2 regions of the Lactobacillus gallinarum genome follow, and region 2 is predicted to be linked to the other one. Evidence: riboswitches for the same ligand, from Rfam matches in the RefSeq annotation. Region 2 holds a riboswitch; the other holds the start of a gene.
What was found. A riboswitch is a leader RNA that binds a small molecule or an ion and turns the genes downstream of it on or off. The one in region 2 is predicted to bind lysine.
Positions count from the first base shown of each region.

Region 1: linked by a shared signal. The riboswitch ahead of B5E95_RS06265 (ABC transporter substrate-binding protein/permease) and the one ahead of lysA (diaminopimelate decarboxylase) in region 2 are both predicted to bind lysine.

Region 1 is NZ_NFKZ01000015.1:8,051-20,142, reverse strand. It holds gene B5E95_RS06315 (glycerophosphoryl diester phosphodiesterase membrane domain-containing protein) at 1-434, shown strand, start outside; gene B5E95_RS10715 (hypothetical protein) at 506-646, shown strand; gene B5E95_RS06305 (hypothetical protein) at 749-1,609, shown strand; gene B5E95_RS06295 (glycosyltransferase family 2 protein) at 1,741-3,048, shown strand; gene B5E95_RS06290 (family 8 glycosyl hydrolase) at 3,058-4,191, shown strand; gene B5E95_RS06285 (YfbR-like 5'-deoxynucleotidase) at 4,390-5,034, shown strand; gene B5E95_RS06280 (HNH endonuclease) at 5,035-5,949, shown strand; gene B5E95_RS06275 (DUF805 domain-containing protein) at 6,048-6,980, opposite strand; gene B5E95_RS06270 (amino acid ABC transporter ATP-binding protein) at 7,061-7,816, opposite strand; gene B5E95_RS06265 (ABC transporter substrate-binding protein/permease) at 7,816-9,429, opposite strand; lysine riboswitch at 9,535-9,708, opposite strand; gene B5E95_RS06260 (DNA-3-methyladenine glycosylase) at 9,757-10,389, opposite strand; gene B5E95_RS06255 (DUF488 domain-containing protein) at 10,459-10,821, shown strand; gene B5E95_RS06250 (TerC family protein) at 10,859-11,647, opposite strand; gene B5E95_RS06245 (methylated-DNA--[protein]-cysteine S-methyltransferase) at 11,634-12,092, opposite strand, start outside.
Region 2 is NZ_NFKZ01000006.1:56,226-68,317, forward strand. It holds gene B5E95_RS03890 (serine hydrolase domain-containing protein) at 1-733, opposite strand, end outside; gene B5E95_RS03895 (aspartate-semialdehyde dehydrogenase) at 839-1,897, opposite strand; gene B5E95_RS03900 (aminotransferase class I/II-fold pyridoxal phosphate-dependent enzyme) at 1,900-3,075, opposite strand; gene dapB (4-hydroxy-tetrahydrodipicolinate reductase) at 3,096-3,875, opposite strand; gene dapA (4-hydroxy-tetrahydrodipicolinate synthase) at 3,868-4,803, opposite strand; gene B5E95_RS03915 (N-acetyldiaminopimelate deacetylase) at 4,805-5,959, opposite strand; gene dapD (2,3,4,5-tetrahydropyridine-2,6-dicarboxylate N-acetyltransferase) at 5,962-6,672, opposite strand; gene lysA (diaminopimelate decarboxylase) at 6,692-8,008, opposite strand; lysine riboswitch at 8,102-8,274, opposite strand; gene B5E95_RS03930 (aspartate kinase) at 8,479-9,852, shown strand; gene dapF (diaminopimelate epimerase) at 9,845-10,849, shown strand; gene yjeM (glutamate/gamma-aminobutyrate family transporter YjeM) at 10,892-12,092, opposite strand, start outside.

The sequences.
Region 1 (12,092 bases), on a different contig from region 2:
AAATGCTGCAGCGCTTTAATCAAAAATATGGCAAAACGATTCTCAAAAATACGTATCAAGTACAATCACTCGACTATCGCGTGGTTGAAGGACTGCACTTAATTAATCCACGTTTGGTTGTCTTTTACATTCAACCTTATAATTTTACTTATCCGCAAAGTGTTGCTAGTGGATATTCAATGGAATATTCTACCTTGAATTCAGACTTTATTTGGCAAGCCCATTTGCAGGATCGTCCTGTTTATGCCTGGACAGTTAATGACGAAAAATTAATGAAGAAGATGATGTATCAACAAGTTGATGGCTTAATTACTGATCGAGTTGATTTAGCTAAAAAGGCAATTAAAAGTTTCCAAAAGGATGCTAGTTATGCTACGCGAATCTTAAATTATATTGTTGTCCTGCATCTGCCGAAAAATTTTGAATCTGCATGAAGACTTGATCTGAAGGGCTGGACATGGTAAACTATACTAGATTTTCGAAAATCTGAAAGGAAGTATAGCATATGCGTAAAGGTGAAAATTACAACACTGGTTGTGAACCAAACCAAAGACCTAAGAACAAGAGAAACGCAAAGAAGCGTGTTGCTCACGTAGCAGCAGTTGTTGCTTTCTTGAACAAGGCCGCAAAAGACGAAAACAAGTAATTTCGTTTTTTAAAATTAAGAAACAGAGGAGGGCTACTAAGAGATCGTTAGATTTGTTAGTAGCCTTTTTTCATGCAATGGGAATTTTGAGAAGGTTAGGTTATGAATAAAAAATATATTAGACTAGTATATTTTGCACTGCTGGCAGCACTGCTTTTTCCAATTATTACATTTTGGCTAGCGGATTCTTTCCAAATTAACGTGATTAACGGTTTGTTAATGATTTTTGTATTAGCAATCTTCGTTGGCCTATTTTCAGCTAGATACTTAGTTAGTTGGCTGATTATTATTTTGACTACAGTTGCAGTTGCTTTTTTGCTGCTGGGGTATGTGGTAATGGCAAGTACTGAAAAGACATTCTTGATTATTGCCTTTCCGGTTGAAGCAATTTTATTAAGTGTGGTGCGACACCATATTTTGGACTGGAGTATTGTCTTTGGTCGTGAAAGCGATGCTAAGCGTTTGATAGGCCACTATGATTTAAACGTGAAGCTGCAGACTTATTACAATGCAAGTAAACTTTATGAAGATTATCTGAGAAAGATGAAACGTTACTCTGACATGAATATTTGGGTTAATGCGGAATTGATCAGTTGGGCACATCACCAACAAGTCGAAGAGCACCATCCACAATATCATGCCAAGTTATTACGTGAGATTGCCAAGATTTTAAAGGAGACACGCCTAAGATGCGAGTTTATCTATTACACTGGCGATGGTAAATTCTTGATCCTTTCACCTAGAGTTACAGATGAGATGTATAAGGAATTAGATGAGCAAGCTTACATTGCTTTGCAAAAATTGGATACCGGAATTCCGTTGATGCTTAAGGTAGCAACTCAGAAAGTAAATTTGCAAAACTGTGAAAAGTTTTCTGATCTGGACAAGCTCTTTAAGCATTTGGAACGAGGCCTAGAAACAGATATCATTGTGGAATATTTGAAGGCTGATCAAAATGACTAATTGGTTTTACTTTTTGGCAGTTGGCATTACGTTGATTTTTAGCATCTGTTTTTTCATCATTTTCTTTTGTACATTAAAAATTTTAAGTAATGTGAAACAGACTTTGATTAAATCGAAGAGGAAGAATGACAATGAGTGATGTAATGCAGATAATTACGTTGATTTCGATTTGGCTATCGCTGCTCATGTCGATGGTTACTCTAAGTGGGGCAATTGCATTTTGGCTAAAGCACAGCAAGGTTTTAGTTAAAATCACACCGCTTCCTCGTTATCCTAAAGTGACGATCGTTGTCCCAGCCCATAACGAAGAATTGGTAATTAAAAATACGGCGACAGCAATTTTGAATCTTAATTATCCTAAGGATAAATTAGAAGTCTTATTTTACGCGGATAACTGTGAGGACCATACTGCTGATGTTCTAGACAGTGTTTTAGCAGAAGAAAGGTTTAAAAATCGTAACGCTAAAGTAATTAGACGAACTGGTACCGGTGGTAAGGCCGGAGTTTTAAACGATGCCTTGAAAATTGCTCACGGTGAATACCTAGGCGTTTATGATGCGGATGCCATGCCTGAAAGCAATGCACTGTACTTTTTAGTTCGAAAAGTGTTGGAAAATCCTAAGCGTTATATGGCGGCTTTTGGTAGAAATAAAACGCGTAACGCTAAGCAGAACTTTTTAACTAGATGTATCAACCAAGAGATCGTTGTAACGCAGCGAATTCAACACTGCGGTATTTGGCAATTATTCAAAATTGGCCGAATTCCAGGTACTAATTTCATTATTAATAAAGAATATGTAGAATCAATCGGTGGCTGGCGTAATGGTGCCTTGACCGAAGATACCGATATTTCCTTTAAGATTATGGGCTCAGGCAAATTGATTGCACTGGCTTATAACTCTGAAGCTTTCCAGCAAGAACCAGAAAGATTGAAGGACTATTACTTCCAGCGTTTGCGCTGGGCTAAAGGCAACTACGAAGTGGTCATCAACAACTTCAAGCACTTGTTTGATCGAAGCAATTGGCGCGTAAAACTAGAAACGTTTTATTACTCATGTACTTTCTTCTGGTTTAATGCCGCAATTATTTTGTCTGACATTATTTTCTTAGCCAATGTGATTGCAATGATCGTCCATATTTGGCAGCCAGGAGTGCAATTGCCATTCACAATTACTTCAAGCAACATCTTGCTGGCACAGATTTTGTTGCTTAATTGGCTACTGATGATTTTGCTTTATATTTTGCAAATTTATGCGGCCATGTGTACGCAGTTTGGCCAGGCAACTACTGGGCAAATTTGGCTAGCCTTGGCCTCATATTTCTCATATTCGCAATTGTTTATCGTAGTTTCCGTTCATGCAGTATGTTCAGTTACGGCCGATAGATTGTTCCACCGTGATAGTACTAAGTGGGTTAAGACGAAGAGATTTGCCGATTAAGGAAGAAAAATGAAGAGACTAAATCATAATCATCATTTATCCCTGTATTTTATAGTTATTATCGCTATTTTTTCAGGGATTATGGCATATGTACGATTGCAAAACGGTAGCCAATTGCGCCACAATTTTTATAGACAATGGCACGAAGATTACGTTGTTAAAGTTAATAAACAAGAGAGTTTTATTGATACGACGCCAAAAACAAAAACCAGAACCGCGCTATCTGAAGGGCAAGGCTACGGCATGTATATTGCTGTTTTGTCTGCTAAAAGAAAGTGGAGCAAGAAAGAATATTTTGATCAACTGAATAATTTTTATCTCAAGCACCGCGAAACGATTAATAAAGACAAGACAGCATTAATGTCTTGGCGTGCCGTTGAAAATAATGGTCACTGGACGATTAATAAAAATAGTGCCACAGACGGTGACTTATTTATTGCCCAGGCATTATTACTAGCCAGCAAGCAGTGGCATGATGATAAGTATCAAAAAGAAGCGCATGCCATTTTGCAAGATATTTTGCGCTATGAGTACAATCCTGATACTGAAACGCTGACTGTCGGAGACTGGGCTGATTCGAAGTCCAGGTACTACAATTTAATGCGGACTTCTGATGTGATGCCGGAATTCTTCGACAACTTTTATCAAGAAACAGATGATAAGCGCTGGCTCGTGATCAAAAATACGATGCTTAAGCGACTTAACCAGCTCAGTCATCAAAATAAAACTGGCTTAGTGCCTGATTTTGCTTGGGTAAGCAAAAATGACGCCAAACCGGTTAAGCCTAAGACTATTTCAACGGAAAATGATGGCTACTATTCTGCTAATGCTTGTCGTGTTCTGATGATGTTGGCGGGATGCAATGATCGCTCAGCACAGAACACTTTAAAGAGGATGCTTAAATTCTTTAGTAAGCAAAACACCATAACAGCAGGCTATACTCTAAAAGGCAAACCATTAAACAAGTACCAGTCTGCCAGCTTCAGTGCACCGATTTTCGATGCCGTATCGTTCAATCGAAATGAAGGCTATGACGATTTGTTCATGTCTCAGCAGTATATTTTTACGCGTCATTTACCGCGAAATAATTATTATGATGCCGCATTGACGACAATGGCTGCTTTAGATGCTGATAAGCTATAAAAAAATCCCACAAAAGTGGGACTTTTTTTATTTTTGTTTTTATTTATTCACTTGTTCTTGCATCCCGGCAAATGCTCGTCGCAAAGCTAGGATACCGACCATTATGGCAGCTATATTTGCATCTTATTTTGATTTTTGATAACATAGTAAAAATTTTTAAACATTTTTAGCAATAAATTTTTAAGAGGAGGACAAAAAATGGGATTAAATGCATACATTCAAGGTTTTAACAGTTTAGAGTCAATCGATCGTGCACCAGGTTACTTCAAGTACCACCACCACTCAGTAGCTGATCACTGCTTCAGAACAGCTGAACTCGCACAAATGATGGGTGATATCGAAGAAGTTCACGGCAATAAGAAGATCAATTGGAAGGCTCTTTACGAAAAGAGTTTGAATCACGATTATACTGAACGTTTCATCGGTGATATTAAGACACCGGTTAAATACGCTACTCCTCAACTTAGAAAGATGATTGGTGACGTTGAAGAAACAATGACCACCAAGTTCATTAAGGATGAGATTCCAGAAGAATTTCAAGAAATTTATACTAAACGTCTCTCAGAAGGCAAAGATGATACTTTAGAGGGTAAAATTTTATCAATCTGTGATAAATTAGATTTGTTATATGAAGCTTATGGAGAAATCGAATTAGGTAATCCGAACCCGGTTTATATGCAAATGTTCAAGGAAAGTCTTGAAACGATCAAGAAGTTCGACGATTTAGTTTGCGTACAATACTTTATTAAGAAAATTTTGCCAGATCTTTTTAAAGGTGATTTCGCGGGAAAGGATAAGATGCAACGAATAGCTTTTAGCATTCTATTGTTAGGGGATGATTAGGTGAAATTTCAATGTAGTTCATGCGGGCTGCGCATGGACTCTTTGCATTTTAAGCAAGAGGGGTTAATGAATCCTAAGTTGACCAGTATTTGCGACATTTGTATCACGCGCAACCTGAATCCGGAAGATTACGCAAATGATGCGGTCGCAACTTTTGCTCAAAGCTTGCTTTACACGTTTGTCGGTGCAAAGAAACAAGATCAATCAGGTTTTATTGTGAAAAATAAAAAGGACCGTAAAAAATACGAGGCCTTTTTACAAGATTATGATGGCAATGAAATCGCCCGCCAACAGATTAAAAGGTCTGATTTGAATTTGGCGGTAATTAAAAGCGAAGATGGCAAGCTTAATTATGTGCCTAACCAAGGCGTAACTTTTGAGCAAAATTTAAAGGGAATGGATTTGGAGATCAATTTCCAGTTAAACGAAGTTGATTTTATTGATCGTGAACGCATTCGGGCCAAGTATAAATACCGTTGTCAATATTGCGGCAGACGTGGCCGCAGCGTAGATCATAAGGATCCTGTTTCTCTTAGTCACAACAACAGCTTAGATAATTTAACTTTAGCTTGTGCGGAATGCAACCGAATTAAGTCGGATATGCCTTATAAGTTGTTTATTCAACTGAATGATCAAATTTCTGAGATCAATAAAAAGCTAGTTAAGTATGAAGATGCGCTAGGTACTTTGAGAGAAGAATTTGAGCATCGTCGGCGCTATTTAGCGGCTCAAGTACACCTTAAGGGTGTGATCAATGATCCTGAGCTAAATGCGATTAGAAAGCAAAATAAGAGCTTACAGGATGCCATTGATAGTTTACAAAGTGATTATGATGATTTGCGTCAAACGCGCAAGACATATTTTGATACGGGCTGGAAATTAGCTCGCATTAAGGAAAATAAGGATATTATTTAAAACGTAAAAAAGCGCTATTTTTTGTAAACTCAATTTAAAATAGAAAATGAGTTTTAAAAAGATCATCCCCATATAGGAATGATCTTTTTAATTTTGATCTATCTAATTCGATCTTCTGGATCAAATAAATATTTGTCCCATTTAACTTCATTTTGGACAGTAGGGTGGAAGAGCAAGAATGCTAGCAACAGTTGACCAACGTAAGGAATTACGCCCAGCCACCACCAACCACCGTTAAAGCCTGCGTCGTGCAGACGACGAACAGTGTGACCTAATTGTGCTAAAAAGGCCCAAATAGCTGCTGCAATAAAGAAAATAATAAAAATGATGAAGATTACACCGATTACCTTGGCATCGCCAGAATCAAATTCAGTAACGCTGAAAGGAGCTAAAAGCATGAAAGTAAGTAGGTAACAAGCAAGTACGCCGATTGTCATGATAACTTGGCTAATTGCAGTACCTACCCAGAATGAGGTTCTAGTAGATCTAGCATCCCACTTGAAGCAGTCAAAGAAGTGTTCCTTCAAGATTTGACCAATAGTTGGTATAGGAACATTACTTTTTGCGCCGCCCTCAGGATAATCTTGATCGCTGAACAAGTACTTGCCCCATTTAACCTTGTGTTGGACAGATGGTTGAAGTGCTAAGTAAAACATAAACATTGTGCCATAACCAGTGAAGGTAGCCCAGTACCAGTAGCCGCTGTAGCCAACGTCATGCAAACGACGGATCATTTGACCAAGGCCAGCTAGAAATACCCAGACATAGATAGCAATCGCAACCACAGCGTCGATTACTCTGATACCTGGATTAAGGCCTTCATTGAAAGCATAGAAGCCAACTACAATAGCTAAAATGGCAATAATGAAGTTGGTTAAGACGCTCCACCAGTAGGACTTACGAGTGGTTCTTGCGCTCCAATCGAAGGGATGCAAGTAGGTTTCGTTTAAAATTTGACCAAAACTTTCTGCGGGTGGTTTTGGTAAATCTTCATCATACGATTTGACGAAGTAATACACTCTTTCATTCATAAATATTCCTCCAATTAATTTTTTATTAATTATAAACTAAAAAAGCAGGGAAGTAATCAAACTTCTCTGCTTTTAAAATTTTAAAAGTCCATTTTTCTGAAGTTACTCAGGAACTTTTGTGTCTTTTCGTTCTTTGGATGATCAAAGATTTGATCAGGTGAACCTTGTTCAGTAATGATACCGTCACTGATGAACAATACACGGTCTGAAATGCTCTTGGCAAAGCCCATTTCGTGGGTAACGATCACCATCGTCAAACCGGTTGTAGCAAGCTTTTGCATAACGTCTAGTACTTCGCCAACCATTTCTGGGTCAAGGGCACTAGTTGGTTCGTCGAACAATAAAACTTCTGGATTCATTGAAATCGCACGGGCAATAGCAACACGCTGTTGTTGACCACCAGATAATTGTTGTGGTTTAGCCTTGATAAATGGATCCATACCAACCTTTTTAAGGTTCTCCATAGCAATCTTACGTGCTTCGTCTTTTGAACGCTTGAGGACCAATTCTTGGCCGATCATGCAGTTTTCCAAAACATTCTTGTTTTCGAATAAGTCGAATTGCTGGAATACCATGCCGACCTTGGATCTAAAGGTATTACGGTTGTAACCAGGTGCCAAAATGTTTTCACCGTGGAAATCGATCTCGCCACCAGTAGGTTCTTCGAGCAAGTTGATGCAGCGAAGGGTAGTAGACTTACCACCACCGGAAGGACCAATGATGGTCACGATCTCGCCTTTGTTGATATCGAAAGAAATGTCCTTCAATACCTTGTGAGCCCCATAGGACTTTTGCATATGCTTTAAACTTAAAATTACTTCGTTTGATTCAGTCATTAATTGTTTGCCTCCGCATCTTTTGGAGTACCAACTTGAACTTGGTTAGCCATCAAGTTGTAGTTCTTTTTACCTTCAAGTTTCTTTTCAATAAAGTTGAAGATTCTGGTAATAGTAAATGTCAAAATTAAGTAGATTGCTGAAATCATTAAGTAAGTTGGGAAGAACTTGAATGATTGACTGGCAATAGTAGTACCAACGAAGAACAATTCAGAAACTGAGATGATACTCAATACTGAAGTATCCTTGATGTTAACGATAAATTCGTTGGTGATTGATGGTAAACAGTTTCTAATAGCTTGAGGCAAGATGATATGCCACATTCTTTGGTTGTGAGTCATACCAAGTGCACTAGCTGCTTCAAATTGTCCTTCTGGAGTAGAAATAATACCACCACGGATAACTTCGGCAAGGTAGGCACCAGTATTGATTGAAACAATGATTAAAGCGGCAATAGTTCTGTTTAAGTTTAAGTGCCAGAATTGAGCAATACCGTAGTAAATTACAGCGGCCTGAACCATCATTGGAGTACCACGGAAAATTTCAACGTAAACTGATAATAACCATTTTACGAAGTTTAAAGCCCAACGCTTACCGCGAGTAGTTGGGGTAGGGATGGTACGAACGATACCAACGAGCAAACCGATAAAGAAACCAACAATAGTACCAACTAAGGCTAAAAGTAAAGTCATACCAATACCGGACATGATCATGCTGCCGTATTGCTTCCAAGTAGTTACTAACCAGTTTTCCTTCTTAGTTTCGTTACCAGCCTTAGGTTGTTCCTTAACGGCTTGTGACATCAATTGTTCACGCTTTTTGTTAGAAATAGTTCTTAAAGTAGCGTTAACTTCGTTAAGTAATTTAGTGTTGCCCTTTTTAACACCAATACTAGTTACGGAATCATCATGATCAACGTGGAAACCAGCCATCTTGTTCAAGTTAACGGCAATGATGTTAGGGTTAACGCTGTGGTAACTTTCGAATTCGATGTCTTCTGCAACATAACCATCGATGGTACCAGAAGCTAAACTTTGACGCATGGCTGAGAAGTCACGCATAGCTGGTTCACGCTTAGCACCCTTTAATTGCTTGATTAAATCGTAGTGCAAAGTACCTTGTTGAGCAGTTAACTTAGCACCCTTAAAATCAGATAATTTCTTAGCATTTGAGTATTTACTTGCTTTATTGGTAATAACAACGAAAGTACTCTTTCTGTATGGCTCTGAAAAGTTGATAGCCTTACGTCTTTCAGCAGTAGGACTCATACCAGCGATGATTAAATCAATTTTGCCGGAAGTTAAAGCAGGTAATAAACCATCCCATTGAGTCTTTTCAACCACAACTTTTTTGTGAAGTCTCTTACCAATAATTTTGGCGATTTGAACGTCATAACCATTTGCATAAGAATTTGAGCCATCAATTGGCACAGCACCGTTTGTCTTCTTAGGTTGAGTCCAATTGTATGGTGGATAGTTAGCTTCCATACCTATTTTTAATACGCTGGAATCTTTTTTAGCAGCTTGAGTCTCGCGGCTGTTAAAGCTGAATCCAATAAATAAACCGATCAGGATTGTTAGTAATGCTGCAATCCATCTAAATCTTGACTTCAATGAAAAACCCTCCAATGTTTTCAACATAAAGCCAATACAATAAAGCGTAAATAAAAACCTCGGTGCTTCATCAGCAACGAGGTCATAATCATCAGTATTAAAACCAAATCTTATAGCGCTCCCTGGGGACTAACCAGGACAGTCTATAGAATATTGTTCTATAGCCCAACAGATCAACACGCGAATGTTAAATCCATTTCGGCGGCAGCCCTAAGATAACCTTCATTGTCTTCGCGGACTCTGAATTATCTTGTGGTTGTCGCAACCTCTATTGCATTGGAATATTATTTAACTATGGAAAGATAATAAAAGAAAAATTAAAATATGTCAAGTCCATCCATTATTTTTAGCATAATTTCTCTTTTTCATATCTGAAACGTAAGGATTTCCAGTTACGTAATAACGTAGTTTTTTATTAGCCCAAATAGGATCAGATTGATTAATACCCACGCGTTTATCTGCAATAATCTCTTGGGCAGGTTTTCTGTGTTTGTCTTCAAGATCAATTATAAATGGAGAATCAGAAAGAAAATGCAAATTCCAATTCTTGTCGTGTATTCCAAAAGCCTGCATCATTTTGGCTGGGCCATTAGTAAGCAAAACGCCGCTTTTGCCGTTTCTGTTTTTAATCATAGTATCAATTCCCCAAACAGGTTCAATTGCTCTGATAAGAATCCCTTGTGGTTCATTTTCTTCTTGACAGGCAACATCAAAAAAGAAATATTGTCTTTGTGCGTAGATATAAATGGTGCCGCCGCGGCGGTAAAGTCCTTCGTTAGCGGGACTGCGATGACCGCCATAAGAGTGGGCTGCACGATCATCTTTGCCCATGTACGCTTCAGCCTCGACAATATAGCCGCCTAATTTTTCTTTTCCCTCATTATAAATAAGAGGTCGTCCAATTAAATCGTGTGTAATTTCATCAGTTGGACGATTAGTAAAGTAAATTGTGTAGTTCATTTAACGCCTTTCTGGTTTAAATTTTTTAATCTTAGTTATAGACTAATCTAAAAGAGAGGATTCTTTCAAATGAGTGAAATAAAATTAGTAAGAATTTATGATCATGAGCAACCTGCTGGCTATAGAATATTAGTTGATCGTATGTGGCCACGAGGAATAAGCAAAGTTAAAGCGGCCCTGGATGAATGGGATAAGCAGATTGGACCGACAAATGATTTAAGAAAATGGTTTAATCATGAGGATGAGAAGTTCCCGGAATTTGAACAAAAGTATATTGCAGAATTAGATGCCAATGATTTTATGCCTGAGTTTATCAAAACTGTACAAGAGAAATTGAAAATAGGTGATGTACTCTTTCTTTATGGGGCTAAAAATAGGGAACATAATCAAGCGGTTGTTTTGAAGAAATATGTAGAAAAGAAATTGAAGTAAATAAAGAAGCTTATCATAACAGATAAGCTTTTTTATTTTAAATATGCTTATGTCCATGACGTTTAACACGCCAGAAGTGGAAAAGAATAGTCAAAGTTAAAATAGTAAAAACAATGATGGCGAAAACCATGTTTGGTAATTCAAAACGAAGAGGTGGAAGTGCTAAAAGTAATTTTAAGGCGATAATCCCAATTAATAGATAAGCCATCGGCTGTAATTCAGGGATGATATCCATTAATTTAATAATTATTTCGGCAACCCCTCTCATGCAGAGAATACCGATCATTCCACCGATTAAAACTACGACAGGATTACTTGAGACAGCTAATGCCGCCAGAACTGAGTCGATAGAAAATACGATATCCATGGATTCAATTGAGATAACCGTTCGCCAGAATAAAGACAAAACGTGTTTCTTCTTTTTCTTTCCTTTATGGTGAGCGGCCTCACGCTCTTCCTTTTCTTTTTCACGTTCAGCGGCTTGTTTAGGGTGACGCTGATCATAGAAAAACTTAAAAGCTAGGTAGAATAAATAAATACTACCAGCTAATTTAATTTCCCAAAAATGAATTAAATATGTTCCAATTCCGATAACAATAAAGCGGAAAAGGTAGGCACCCCATAAACCATATAATAATGATTTTTCCTTTTCTGCTTTTGTAGGCAACACTTGCGTTTGTGCTGCTAAAACTACGGCATTGTCAACGGAAAGCAAACATTCCATTAAAATCAGGGTTAGGATAATCATCCAATCTTTACCACTGGTTAAAACATGAGCCCAGTTGCCTAGGTCAAAAAATGGGGCATACATTTTAAAGATTGCCATGCATATGACTCTTTTCTAAATCAATTAACCTAACTTTTTCTTTTTGTCCTAGACGATAAGTTCCCACTTGATTATTGGAGAGAATAACTCTGTGGTCTGGAATAAAAATCAAAACAGGATTTAACGCTACCGCATGTGCTACTGCGCGTGCAGAAGTAGCGTTAGGTAATGATGTTGCAATATCACCGTAACTGGCTGTAAAACCATATGGAAGATTTTGCACAACTTGTAATGTTTTTCTTTGGAATTCAGTGCCAAATTCAGAAATATCAATCGGAACATCAAACTTTTTTCTTGTTCCAGCGAAATATTCTTTTAATTGTTCAATATATGGAGCTAATTTTTTAGGATCATGTACAAGCATTCGGTGAGGATAAAAGCTAAAAATGGGAGAAACGCTTTTGTCACCTTTGAGCCCTACGTAAGTCAAACCAAATATGGAAGC
Region 2 (12,092 bases):
TATTAGCATAAGAAGCGCTTTGATAGTTTTTACCATGACGATAAAGATATGAAATAGCATCTGTCTTTGAACGAGGAATATTTTGATAAACATATGTATGCTTTAAATGAAGTGATTTAATAATTCTGTTTTTTACGTTTGCTGCATAAGATTTACCGGTTACTTTGCGAATGATACCTGCAAGCAAAACATAATTGGCATTATTATAATTAAAAGCTCCCCGCTTGGTGTGAGATGTAGCATTGGCCTTAGCAACAGTCCAATTAATTGCGCCATTTTCAGAGAAATTAATACCATGACTAGACTCGGTACCAATCACATTAATTCCTGAAGTATGGGTCATTAATTGACCTACTGTAATATGCTTAGCCTGCTTTAATCTTGGATACCAACGTGAGATTTTAGTATTTTGTGAAAACTTTTTTTGATAAATTAACTGCGTAATAATTGCCGCTGTTACAGATTTTTGCAATGAGCCAACAGGATATAATAATTTCTTATTACCATTTTTAATTTTACGTCTGTAGTAGCCATAACCAACATTAACTGTTTGACGATGTCCATCCTTAACAATTTCAATCGTGCCGCGTAAATGATGCTTATTCATTGTTTTAATAGCATATTTACGTAATTGACTATTGGAATATGTCTTGGCATTAACTGTTGCGCTATTACCTAAAAAAATAAATGAAGATAAAAATGCAATGGCTAACATTATCTTTTTTGACTTCAATCTAAAAAATCCTCCTCTGCCGTTTAATCCTGACATATTCTACCACAAAATTAAAAGCACAAATATTGCCTACTAAACAATATTTGTGCTTTTTTCTTTTTAGTTTTAGATCAAATTCATTTTTACTAAGTATTCCGCATTTTCAACAGTGTTCCAAGCTGCACCCTTTAAGAGGTTATCAGCTACGATCCACATATTAAATGCACCTGGATTTTCATAGTCAGGACGAATACGACCCACAAAAGTCTCGCGCTTACCTGCTGCATTAATAGGTTGAGGATAAATTTGATGTTTAATATCATCTTCAAGCACAACACCTGGGAAGTCAGCAACTGCAGCCATGATATCTTGAGTTGTTGCACTTTCATCTTCAACAGTGAAGTATACACTTTCACCGTGAGCAATTGGAACAGGGACTCTAACACAAGTTGCAGTGACTTTGATGTCTTTAGCGTTCATGTCGTTAAGCATAATCTTCTTGGTTTCATGAATCATCTTCCATTCTTCATGAGAATAACCAGAATCTTCTAAGACATCAATTTGTGGTAAAAGGTTAAATGCTAGTGGATAATGCTTCTTATCACCTTTAGTTGGCAAAATCTGTGCATCTGCTTGCATATCTTTGCCATCTAAATAATCTTGTGCTTCCTTTTTTAATTCTTCAATTGCGGCTTGACCTGCACCGGAAGCTGCTTGATAAGTTGAAACGATAATTTGCTTCAAACCAAACTTTCTTCTAATTGGTTCCAAGGCCATCACCATTTGAATGGTTGAACAATTTGGATTGGCAATAATACCGTGATGTTCTTTCAATGCATCTGGATTTACTTCTGGTACAACTAATGGGACATCTGGTTCCATTCTAAAAGCACTGGTATTATCTACACAAACTGCACCGCGCTTAACAGCTTCTGGTAAAAATTTCTTTGATACTGCACCGCCAGCTGATGAAAGAACTAAATCAACGCCATCGAAGGATTCTGGTGTAGTTTCCTCAACAGTTAAATCTTGATCTCTAAACTTTAATACAGTACCAGCTGAACGTGATGAGGCTAATAACTTTATACTTTTTACCGGAATAGTTGACTTAGCCAATTGATCAATCATTCTTCTACCAACAGCACCCGTAGCTCCTAAAATTGCAACATTATATTCTCTAACCATTTTTATTCAACCTCTTGTAAAAAATCATTCATTCTCTTCATTGCTTCTTGTAAGTTCTCATCGCTAGATGCATATGACAATCTTACATAACCTTCACCGCCAGGACCAAAGGCACTACCAGGAGTTACGCCTACCTTAGCTTTGAAGGCCAAGTCTAATGCAAATTGCATATCATCTTTACCATATTGAGATGGGATTTTCGTAAAGATGTAGAAGGCTCCTTCCGGCTTTACTGCTTGCATCCCCATCTTATTTAATTTTTCTAAGACAAAATCTCTTCGTTTTTGGTAAACTTTGCGATACTCCACTGGATCATTTAATCCATTTTCTAATGCTTCGATCGCTGCGGCTTGGGATGAATCAGTTGTCGTTGTTACCATTAAGCCGTGTACTTTACCAATTTGATCCATAATTTTAGCAGGTCCTGTAATGTATCCTAAACGATAGCCAGTCATCGCATGGGACTTGGATAAACCAGAAATATAAATTGCTCGCTCAGGAATCAAACTAGCAATAGAATGATGCTCAACACCATAAGTCAAAGTACTGTAAATTTCATCAGTAATAACGTACAAATGATTTTCTTCAATTACCTTAGCCAAAGTCTTAATTTCATCTTCTGTATATTCCACGCCTGTTGGATTAGTTGGATAATTTAAAATCACGGCTTTAATTGTCGGATTTTCTTTAATAGTCTCAGTCAATTTTTGCGGCGTTAATTTGAAATTATCTGCAGTTGTGTTCATCAACACGTAACTGGCATCGGCTAAAGTAGCAACTGGCCAATATAATGAAAAGACTGGCGTTGGAATAGCTATCTTGTCACCAGGATTAGTAATAGCAAAAAGTGCAGCGTTGATCGCTTCTGTAGCACCAACTGTAACTACAATTTCTGTTTCTGGATCGTATTTAACGCCGATAGTCTTATCTAAATAGTTGCTAATAGCTTGTCGCAATTCTAATTTTCCTTTTTGAGGAGCATAGTGTGAATCATTATTTTGGATGCTTTTAATTGCGGCTTCTTTAACATGTTCAGGCGTATTCATATCAGGCTCGCCTAAAGTTAATTTGATGATTCCTGGAATAGTTGAAACCTTATTATCAAAGATTCTAATTCCTGAGGCTTTGACATTTTGTACTTTTTGGCTAAAACCTAAATCATTAGCTAATTCCGGCATAATCTTTCCTCCCTTAGTCTTTAAAGGATATTTTCTAAACCAATTACTAATTCATCTAATTGGTCAACTTTTTCTAACGCCACTTTTACTCCACTCATAAATGAGCCACGATCAAATGAATCTTGACGAATAGTTAATGCTTCACCTGGTCCCCCAAATAATACTTGTTCATGTGCAATATAGCCAGGCAGACGAACTGAATGAATCTTGATTCCTTGATAATCACCACCGCGAACATTTTTCAAGGTTTCCACTTCATCTGGTGCTGTTTGATGTTCAGGACGATTTTCAGCAATCATCTTAGCTGTAGCAAGCGCCGTTCCGGACGGAGCATCTTTTTTATCAGCGTGATGCATTTCAATAATTTCAACATCTGGGAAATATTTAGCAGCTTCTTTTGCAAATTTCATCAACAAAACTGCGGACATTCCGAAATTGGGGGCAATCAGACCGCCTACTTTTTCTTTTCTTGAAAGTTCAATCAGTTCTGCTTCTTGCTCATCACTCATACCGGTAGTACCTACTATTGGTCTAATATGATGTTGCAATGCAAATTTTACATTGTCATATACTGCCTTAGGTGTAGTAAAGTCGATCCAAAAGTCTGCTAAATGATCAGGAATTTCTGTTAGGCTCTTAAAAATTTTAGCGTCTGCAGGCAAATGATATTGTTCAGGATTATTTTCGGCAATTGGAGAAAGTCCTGCAACTACTTCAAAGCCTGGCATATTGTTAACTAAATTCACGGCTTTTTGCCCCATGGCCCCCGTAAAACCTGCAATTAATACTTTTTTAGTCATTTTCAAGGTCCTTTCCTAAATCTAGTGGCAATTTTTGCAATAAAGCTTTATCTTCTAAGCCTAAATGCTGGGCTAAAGTTACTTTTTCTTCATCATTCAAGGCAACTAAAGGCAAACGACAATCTCCTGTTTCAAAACCTTGTGCATTTAAAACTGCCTTTACTGGTGATGGAGATGGATACATGAACAGAGCTTGCATTCTAGGCGTTAACCAACGTTGAATTCTTGCTGCTTCGGGATATTTTCCTTCATATAAAGCATCATACATCCGGCGCATTTCTTTAGTATAAATATGAGAGGCTACGGAAACGACACCATTTGCTCCGAGCAATCTTGCAGTTAAGGCTTGGGTATCTTCTCCGGTAAAGACTTGAAAATCTGCTGCTTTATGATCGATGATGTATTCCATTTCTTCAAGGGATGCACATTGCTTAATTCCCTTAATATTATCTAATTTAGATAATTGAACAACCGTCTCTTTTTCCATCTTAACGCCGGTTCTGCCTGGAATATTGTAGATTAAAATTGGCATCTTAACGTTGTCATTCACTGCAGTAAAGTGAGCAACCATGCTGCGTTGATTTGGCTTATTATATGGCGGTACAACAACCAATGCATAATCAATGCCGTCAATTTCTGCCACTTCATTGGTAAATTTAATTGTTTCAGCAGTATTATTGCTACCAGTTCCGGCAATCACAACAGCACGGCCATTAACGATTTGACCAAAGTGTTTATACAATTCGATCTTTTCATCATGAGTCAAAGTCGGGGTTTCACCGGTCGTACCACCTATCACAAAGCCATTACAGCCTTGCTCAATTAAGTAATTGGTTAATTTTTCCAAACTATCAAAATCAATCTTTTTATTCTCATCAAATGGCGTCACAATTGCCGTCAATAAATCTGCATCAATTAATGTAGCCATATTAGTTCCCCATTCTATCGATTAAAAATCCCTTAATTGCGTTAACTCCGCGCATAATACTCTTTTCGTCTGGATTCAAAGTTGCTGAATGCAGCTGTGAATTTGGATCACCAACACCTAGCCAAAACATTGTTCCTGGAAATTTGGCAAGTAAGAAGCCAAAATCTTCTCCTGTCATTTTTGGCTTAGTTTCAACAAAATCCACTTCCGGATTATTCTTCATATAATTAATGAAGTTTTTAGTTAGCTCTGGATTATTTTCTACTGGCCAATAACCACCCTGATTTAACTCAAGATTTACTTTCATGTTATAGCTACGAGCTATACCTTCACATAGATCACGCAACCGTTGATCAATTTGCAGAATCATTTTTTGCGTTAATCCGCGAATTGTTCCTTCAATCCGAGTCTGTCCAGCGATTACATTTCTAATAGTTCCAGCTCTAACCTTACCCAAAGTGATAACACCGCTTTGAATTGGATCGATACTTCGTGAAATAACCGTTTGTACTTGCATAATTAGACTAGCAGCAGCCACCACAGTGTCATTAGCATTCTGCGGAAAAGCCGCATGACCGCCCTTACCAACCAAATCAATGTTAACTTCAGTAGTTCCTGCAAATAATGTACCTTCACGACAACCAATTGTTCCAGCCGGTAATTCAGGGTTATCATGCAAGCCATAGAATTCATCAGGTTTAAACTTCCCCTGAAAGATTCCTCTTTCATATGCTTTTTTACCGCCACTTTCACTTTCTTCAGCTGGCTGGAAAAAGAACAGCATATTATCCTTAGGCTGATTTTCACTGAAATAACTAAGTAGTCCTAATGCAACACTCATGTGAATATCATGACCACAGGCATGCATGACTCCTGAATGCTTTGACGAAAAAGGTAAATCTGTTTTCTCCTCAACTGGTAACGCATCAATATCGGTCCGATAACCAATTGTTCTTTGCGGATTGCTTCCTTTAATTAGTACCAAAATCGCTGTTGGTAATTCTTCTGGTACTTTTACAGTTAAAAACTCTGAATTAAATCCCTTAATTACTTCTAGTAAATAATCATGTGTCTCTTTTTCTTGTAAAGCTAATTCAGGAATTTCATGCAAATGCCTTCTAATTTGAATTAGCCCGCTTTCAGTTAAAACTGCCATAATTAAATCTTTCTCAAGTTATCTTCTAGTCCTGTCTTGCTCTCAGTTTGATCGTCAACCTTTTTAATTACTTTAGCAGGAATGCCAGCTACCATCGTATGTGGTGCTACATCATGAGTTACGACTGCACCAGCGGCAATTACGGCACCTTCACCAACATGGACACCTTCGATCACTACTGCATTGGCACCCATTACTACGTTGTCGTCAATCTTAACTGGAGTAGCAGAAGCTGGTTCAATTACGCCTGCTAAAACGCTGCCTGCACCGATATGGCAATGCTTGCCGACGATTGCACGTCCACCTAAAACAACCCCCATATCAATCATGGTATCATCACCTATTTCAGCACCGATATTAATAATCGCACCCATCATGATGACTGCATTTTTACCAATAGCTACCTGATCTCGAATAATAGCACCTGGCTCAATTCGCGCATCAAATTTCTTCATATCAATCAGAGGCACAGCTGAATTTCTAGCATTATTCTCAATACGATAATCTTGAATCTTGTTGTAATTTTCTTTTAAAAATGGTTCAACATCTTTCCAATCACCAAAAATCACTCCGGAATGTACTTCAGTGAAATTGTCGATTCCTTCTGGAAACTTAATTTGATCAAGTCGTCCCTTAATAAAGACCTTAACTGGCGTTTTTTTAGGAGCATTGCCAATATAATTGATAATACTTTTTGCATCTAATTTCGTCATAATCTTTCCCCTTTAAAAATTAATCTTCATTATTATATGGTTGATCTAAATGAACTAAATCTTCTAGACTTTCTCGTTTAATGACTAGTTGAGCCTTGCCCTTTTCTGCAAAAACAACAGCTGGACGAGCATTGCGGTTATAATTTGAAGCCATTGAATAACCATATGCTCCAGTATCAAGCATTGCTAAAAGTGAGCCTGATTTAGTTGCTGGAAGTGCTTGATCTTCAGCTAAGATGTCACCACTTTCACAATATTTACCAGCGATTCTGACATGTTCAGTCAATTCAGCTCGAGGATCAGTAGCCAAAACTGTTTCATATTTTGCATCATATAGAGCTGGACGAATATTATCACCCATACCACCATCTACAGTTACATATGGACGATGACCTGGAACAATTTTGCGACTCCCTGTTGTATATAAGTTATAACCGGCTGGTCCTACGATAGAGCGACCAGGTTCAATATCAATTTCTGGAAGTGGAAATGAGGCATTCTTAGCTTCTTCTTTGATAGTTTTAACAATTGCCCTAACAAATTCTTCTGGCTTTAATGGATTATCTTCTGCAGTATATTTAATACCAAAGCCACCGCCGACATTAATTACTTGAGCAGTATAACCATATTGACTACGCCAATTTTCAGCAATTTCCATTAATTTTTTAGCAGCCATTTCAAAACCATTCAATTCAAAAATTTGTGATCCAATATGAGCATGTAGCCCGATCATATTCATTCTTGAGTTAGCTAAAACTTGTTCTAAGGCTAAATCGGCTTGACCAGATTCTAAGTCAAAACCAAATTTACTATCGACCTGACCTGTTTGATCATATTCATGTGTATGAGCTGAAATGCCTGGCGTAATTCTTAACATGACATCAATTTTGGTATCTTGTTCACGTAAAACCTGATCCAATAACTTAATTTCATGAAAATTATCAACAATAATTTTGCCCACATGATTTTTAACGGCCATTTCAAGTTCTGACTTGGACTTATTATTACCGTGAAAACTGATTTTCTCTACTGGAAAATGTGCTTTCAAGGCTGTATATAACTCTCCATCTGAAACCACATCAGTGTAAGCTCCTTCTGCTGCAGCTACTTGGTACATCGCTATACAAGCAAATGCTTTGCTGGCATAACTGACGGCATACTTTACATTTTCTTCTTCAAAAACCTTTTTAAAAGCTCTAATTTGATTACGAATTTGCTCTACATCGTATACAACAAGAGGTGTGCCATACTTTTTAGCTAATTCAACTGTATCAACACCGCCAATAGTTAAATGTCCTGCTTGATTGATCTGATTTTCTAAAATTTGTGAATTCATATCTTGCCCCTAGTCTCTATCCATGCGAAGCACCCAATAAAAAAATCCATTGTCTGCGCTAAACAAACAATGGATTAGTCTTCACTTAATCTAATGGTCGATAGCGCTCCGCGAATTTTGTCCGCGACAGTCCGTAATTTATTCAATCACGACCCAGCTTATCCCTTTAGCCTGGTTTAAGCTTCGGCAACCTCCCCTTTCGCAATTAGTCTTCGTTTTGCCTAACTCGTAATTGCTACTTATGTCAGTTGCGCCTCTTCGATTTACATGTAGTCTACATTTTTATTAAATTTTAGTCAATACTTTTTTATTGATTTTTAATTTATACTATATATGCTTTTCTATTCAAGGCCAGTATTTTCAACTTTTTGTTGCAAGATTAAAAAATAATGCTAAAATTCAAATTAATTTAGTTTGGATCCATTTTTAAATTAACGAATTATGAAATTTCACTTTAAGGGGATTATGTTATGAAAGTAGTTAAGTTTGGTGGTAGCTCTTTAGCTAACGGACAAAATGTAGAACAAGCATTAAATATTATTTTAAGTGATCCTGAAAGACGCGTAATCGTAGTTTCTGCGCCAGGTAAAAGAAACGATGACGACATCAAAATCACAGATCTTTTAATCAAGTACGCCAATATGACACTTAAGAGTGAAAATACTGATGAAATCGTCCAAACCATTTTTATGCGTTATCAAGAAATCGGGCATTTCTTTGGTGTAGCTGACGAAGAACTTAAGGTTATCAAAGATATTCTTTTAGCTTTACCTAGCAGAAATTATCCTAATTCGAGCTACTTAATGGCCGCTTTTAAAGCTCACGGCGAGCGTCTTAACGCCCGTTTAATTGCCATGATATTGCAACATCAAGGTGTTAAAAGTCGCTTTCTTGATCCAACAGAAGCGGGTTTAATCGTTACAGGCGAACCTAACGATGCATTGGTCAATCCGGAAAGTTATCTCAATCTTGACCAAGTAAAAATAGAACCTGATGAACGGGTTATTTTCCCTGGATTTTTCGGTATCACCCCATCAGGTAATATTGCCACATTTTCACGTGGTGGATCCGATATTACTGGGGCGATTCTAGCTCGCGGATTTCATGCAGATATGTATGAAAACTTTACAGATGTTAACGGAATTTTTGCAGCTAATCCGCATATTGTAGATAATCCACAATCCATTAGGAAAATGACTTATCGCGAGATGCGAGAACTATCTTATGCGGGCTTCTCTGTTTTTCACGATGAAGCTTTGATTCCCGCTATTCAAGGCCAAATTCCTATCAACGTAAAAAATACTCATGAGCCTGATCAACCTGGTACTATCATCGTTCCAGACAAGGACTTTGTACCAGATAATGTTATTACTGGTGTAACCAGCCAAAAACAATTCTCAGCTCTTTATTTGCATAAATATTTGCTAAACAAAGAAGCTGGTTTTACTTTACGTATCCTACAAATCTTGTACAAGCACAATGTGCCATACGAACACATGCCTTCTGGTATTGATGACATCACAATTATTTTTAACAATGATTTCCTAAATGATCAGCTAATTGATCAAATTTGTAATGAAATTCAAGCAACAATCAATCCAGATCAACTTGAATGGATTGACGATTATGCCATTATCATGGTCGTTGGTGAAGGAATGAAGAAATATCATGTTGTTAGTCGCCAAATTTTAGATTCTTTAGGTGATCACGATATTTCACCTCGCATGATCAACCAAGGTGCATCCCAAATCTCAATGATGATCGGAACCAAGAAGGAAAAGGCAGACGAAGCAGTTAAAATTATCTATCAACAATTTTTTACGAAGGGAGAAAATCATGGTTAAGTTATTAAAAGTACATGGGTCACAAAATCATTTCTTTATCCTTGATCAAACCGAATTGAAGCAAGAATTGTCTGATTCTGAACTAAAAGAATTAACTATTAAGCTTACAGATTCACAAACTGGTCTTCTTGACGGTGCAGACGGTGTATTAGTAGTCAATAAGCCAGTCAGAGAAAATGCTTTGGCCCAAATGCGTGTTATCAACGCCGACGGTAGTGAAGCTTCAATGTGTGGCAACGGGCTTAGAACTGTCGCTCGTTATTTAAGTGAAAAGTACCAAAAAACTAATTTCTTGGTTGATACAATGAATGCTAGTCTCCGCGTTAGAAAAGACGATGACTTTGCCCCAAGCGTTCCTGCCTTTGCAGTTGAAATTTCGCCTGTCCATTTCAATAAAGAAGCCTTGCCATTTGATAATTTAGGACATGATCGTCTAATAGATGATTTTGCCCCTGAACTTTATCCCGGTTTACGTTTTTCTTCTATTGCCGTGCCGAATCCCCATTTAATTAGCTTTGTTAATCAAAAACAAATAACAGGTCCTATCCTAGGAATCGTCGGTAAGCGACTCAATAGTGAGAATCCTTACTTCACTGATGGTGTTAATGTTAATTTTGCTCAAATCCTTGATAAGAATCGCTTATTTGTGAGGACTTATGAACGCGGTGTTGGCTTTACCAATGCTTGTGGAACTGGAATGTCTGCTACCTCATTAGCATTTTGTTTAACCAAACCAGAAATGGCAGAATTTGACACACCAATCAACGTTTACAATCCAGGTGGCATGGTAAAAACCATTGTTCACTATGAAGACAATAATTACTGGATTGAACTCATTGGAAATGCGACCTTTACTCATCAAATTTCTATTGCTGAAGAGGATTTAAGAAATAGGAACTTTGCTAATGCACAAATTACTGAAACTAATGAGCAAACCGCCTATGAAAGATTTGTCGATAATTTACCTAAATTCAACGACATTACAACTTTAGCGTAATCAAAAAGACTTGCTTTTTTTTAAAGCAAGTCTTTTTTGTATTTAATTTAAATCGGTTAAACCATGTTTTTTCTTTGAAGTACGATAAAAAATATAAGCTATTAAACCAAAGAAAATAGGTCCAAATCCAGTCCAGAAAGCTGTCGCATATCTGTGTTCCAAAATTGGTTGTAAAACTGTAAATATAATACCCGTGCAAACAATTATTTCAACAAATACTACCAGCGCTACTGTCCATTTATAATTCGTAAATACTCTAAATTTACGCGAATAATCTTTCTTTAAGAAAAATGGAAATGCACCTATCAAAAAGATATATGGTGCAGTTGCAGCAACATTACCCATATCGGTCAAAATTTGATAAAAGCTTGTAGCTGCACTACCACCGAAGGAAACGACCGCAATTAACAAGCAGACGAAAACAGTTTGAGCCCACATTGCATTAGCAGGAATGCCATGTTTGTTTAATTTAGTTGCAGCCTTCGGCCAAAGACGTGGATCAGACCCCATGATAAAGGACTTAACGGGTGAATATAGTAATACGAAGAAAGCACCCATCATTCCCATTAATCCTGATAAGGCAATTGCTCTCGTAAAGATTTTACCAATCATTAAACTAGTCTGCGGATCCAAATGTAAGGCGGTACCGAACGCTTTACCCAAAGTCCCGTAAACCACATAAGTAATATTACCTGTGTTAGCACCGGTTTGAACGATATCCTTTTGATAATTAACCGAAAAACCGGTCATAAAGATCATTAAAACATAAGAAATAATCGTAAACAAACTACCGATAATTAAGCCCTTAGGGAAATCTTTTTCGGGATGCTTCATACTGTCAATTACCCCACCTACGGTCTCCATACCACCATATGCAAATACTGCATAGACAACAAAGGAAATAATAGTAATTGGAGTTTGGAAATCCTTATTAGGTGAAATAATAAAACTCTGCCAACCAGTGATTGGCTGTGCTAATTGTCCATGATTCATAATGATGACTAACAAACTAGATAAGATAAAAATCAAGTTCATCCCGATCATAAACCAGCCACCAATTGAGGACATGATCTTAATTCCAGTCATCCCTCTTGAAGACAAGTATGTAGATACAATCATGAATAGAATTGCCAATACACCTATTAGCTGTGTTCCATGTAAATCAAATAAATTCCAACTCTGAGTTGTATCTTTACCAAAAATTAGCGCTGAAATCGAAATCCAGAGTCTTGAGGCACTAGAT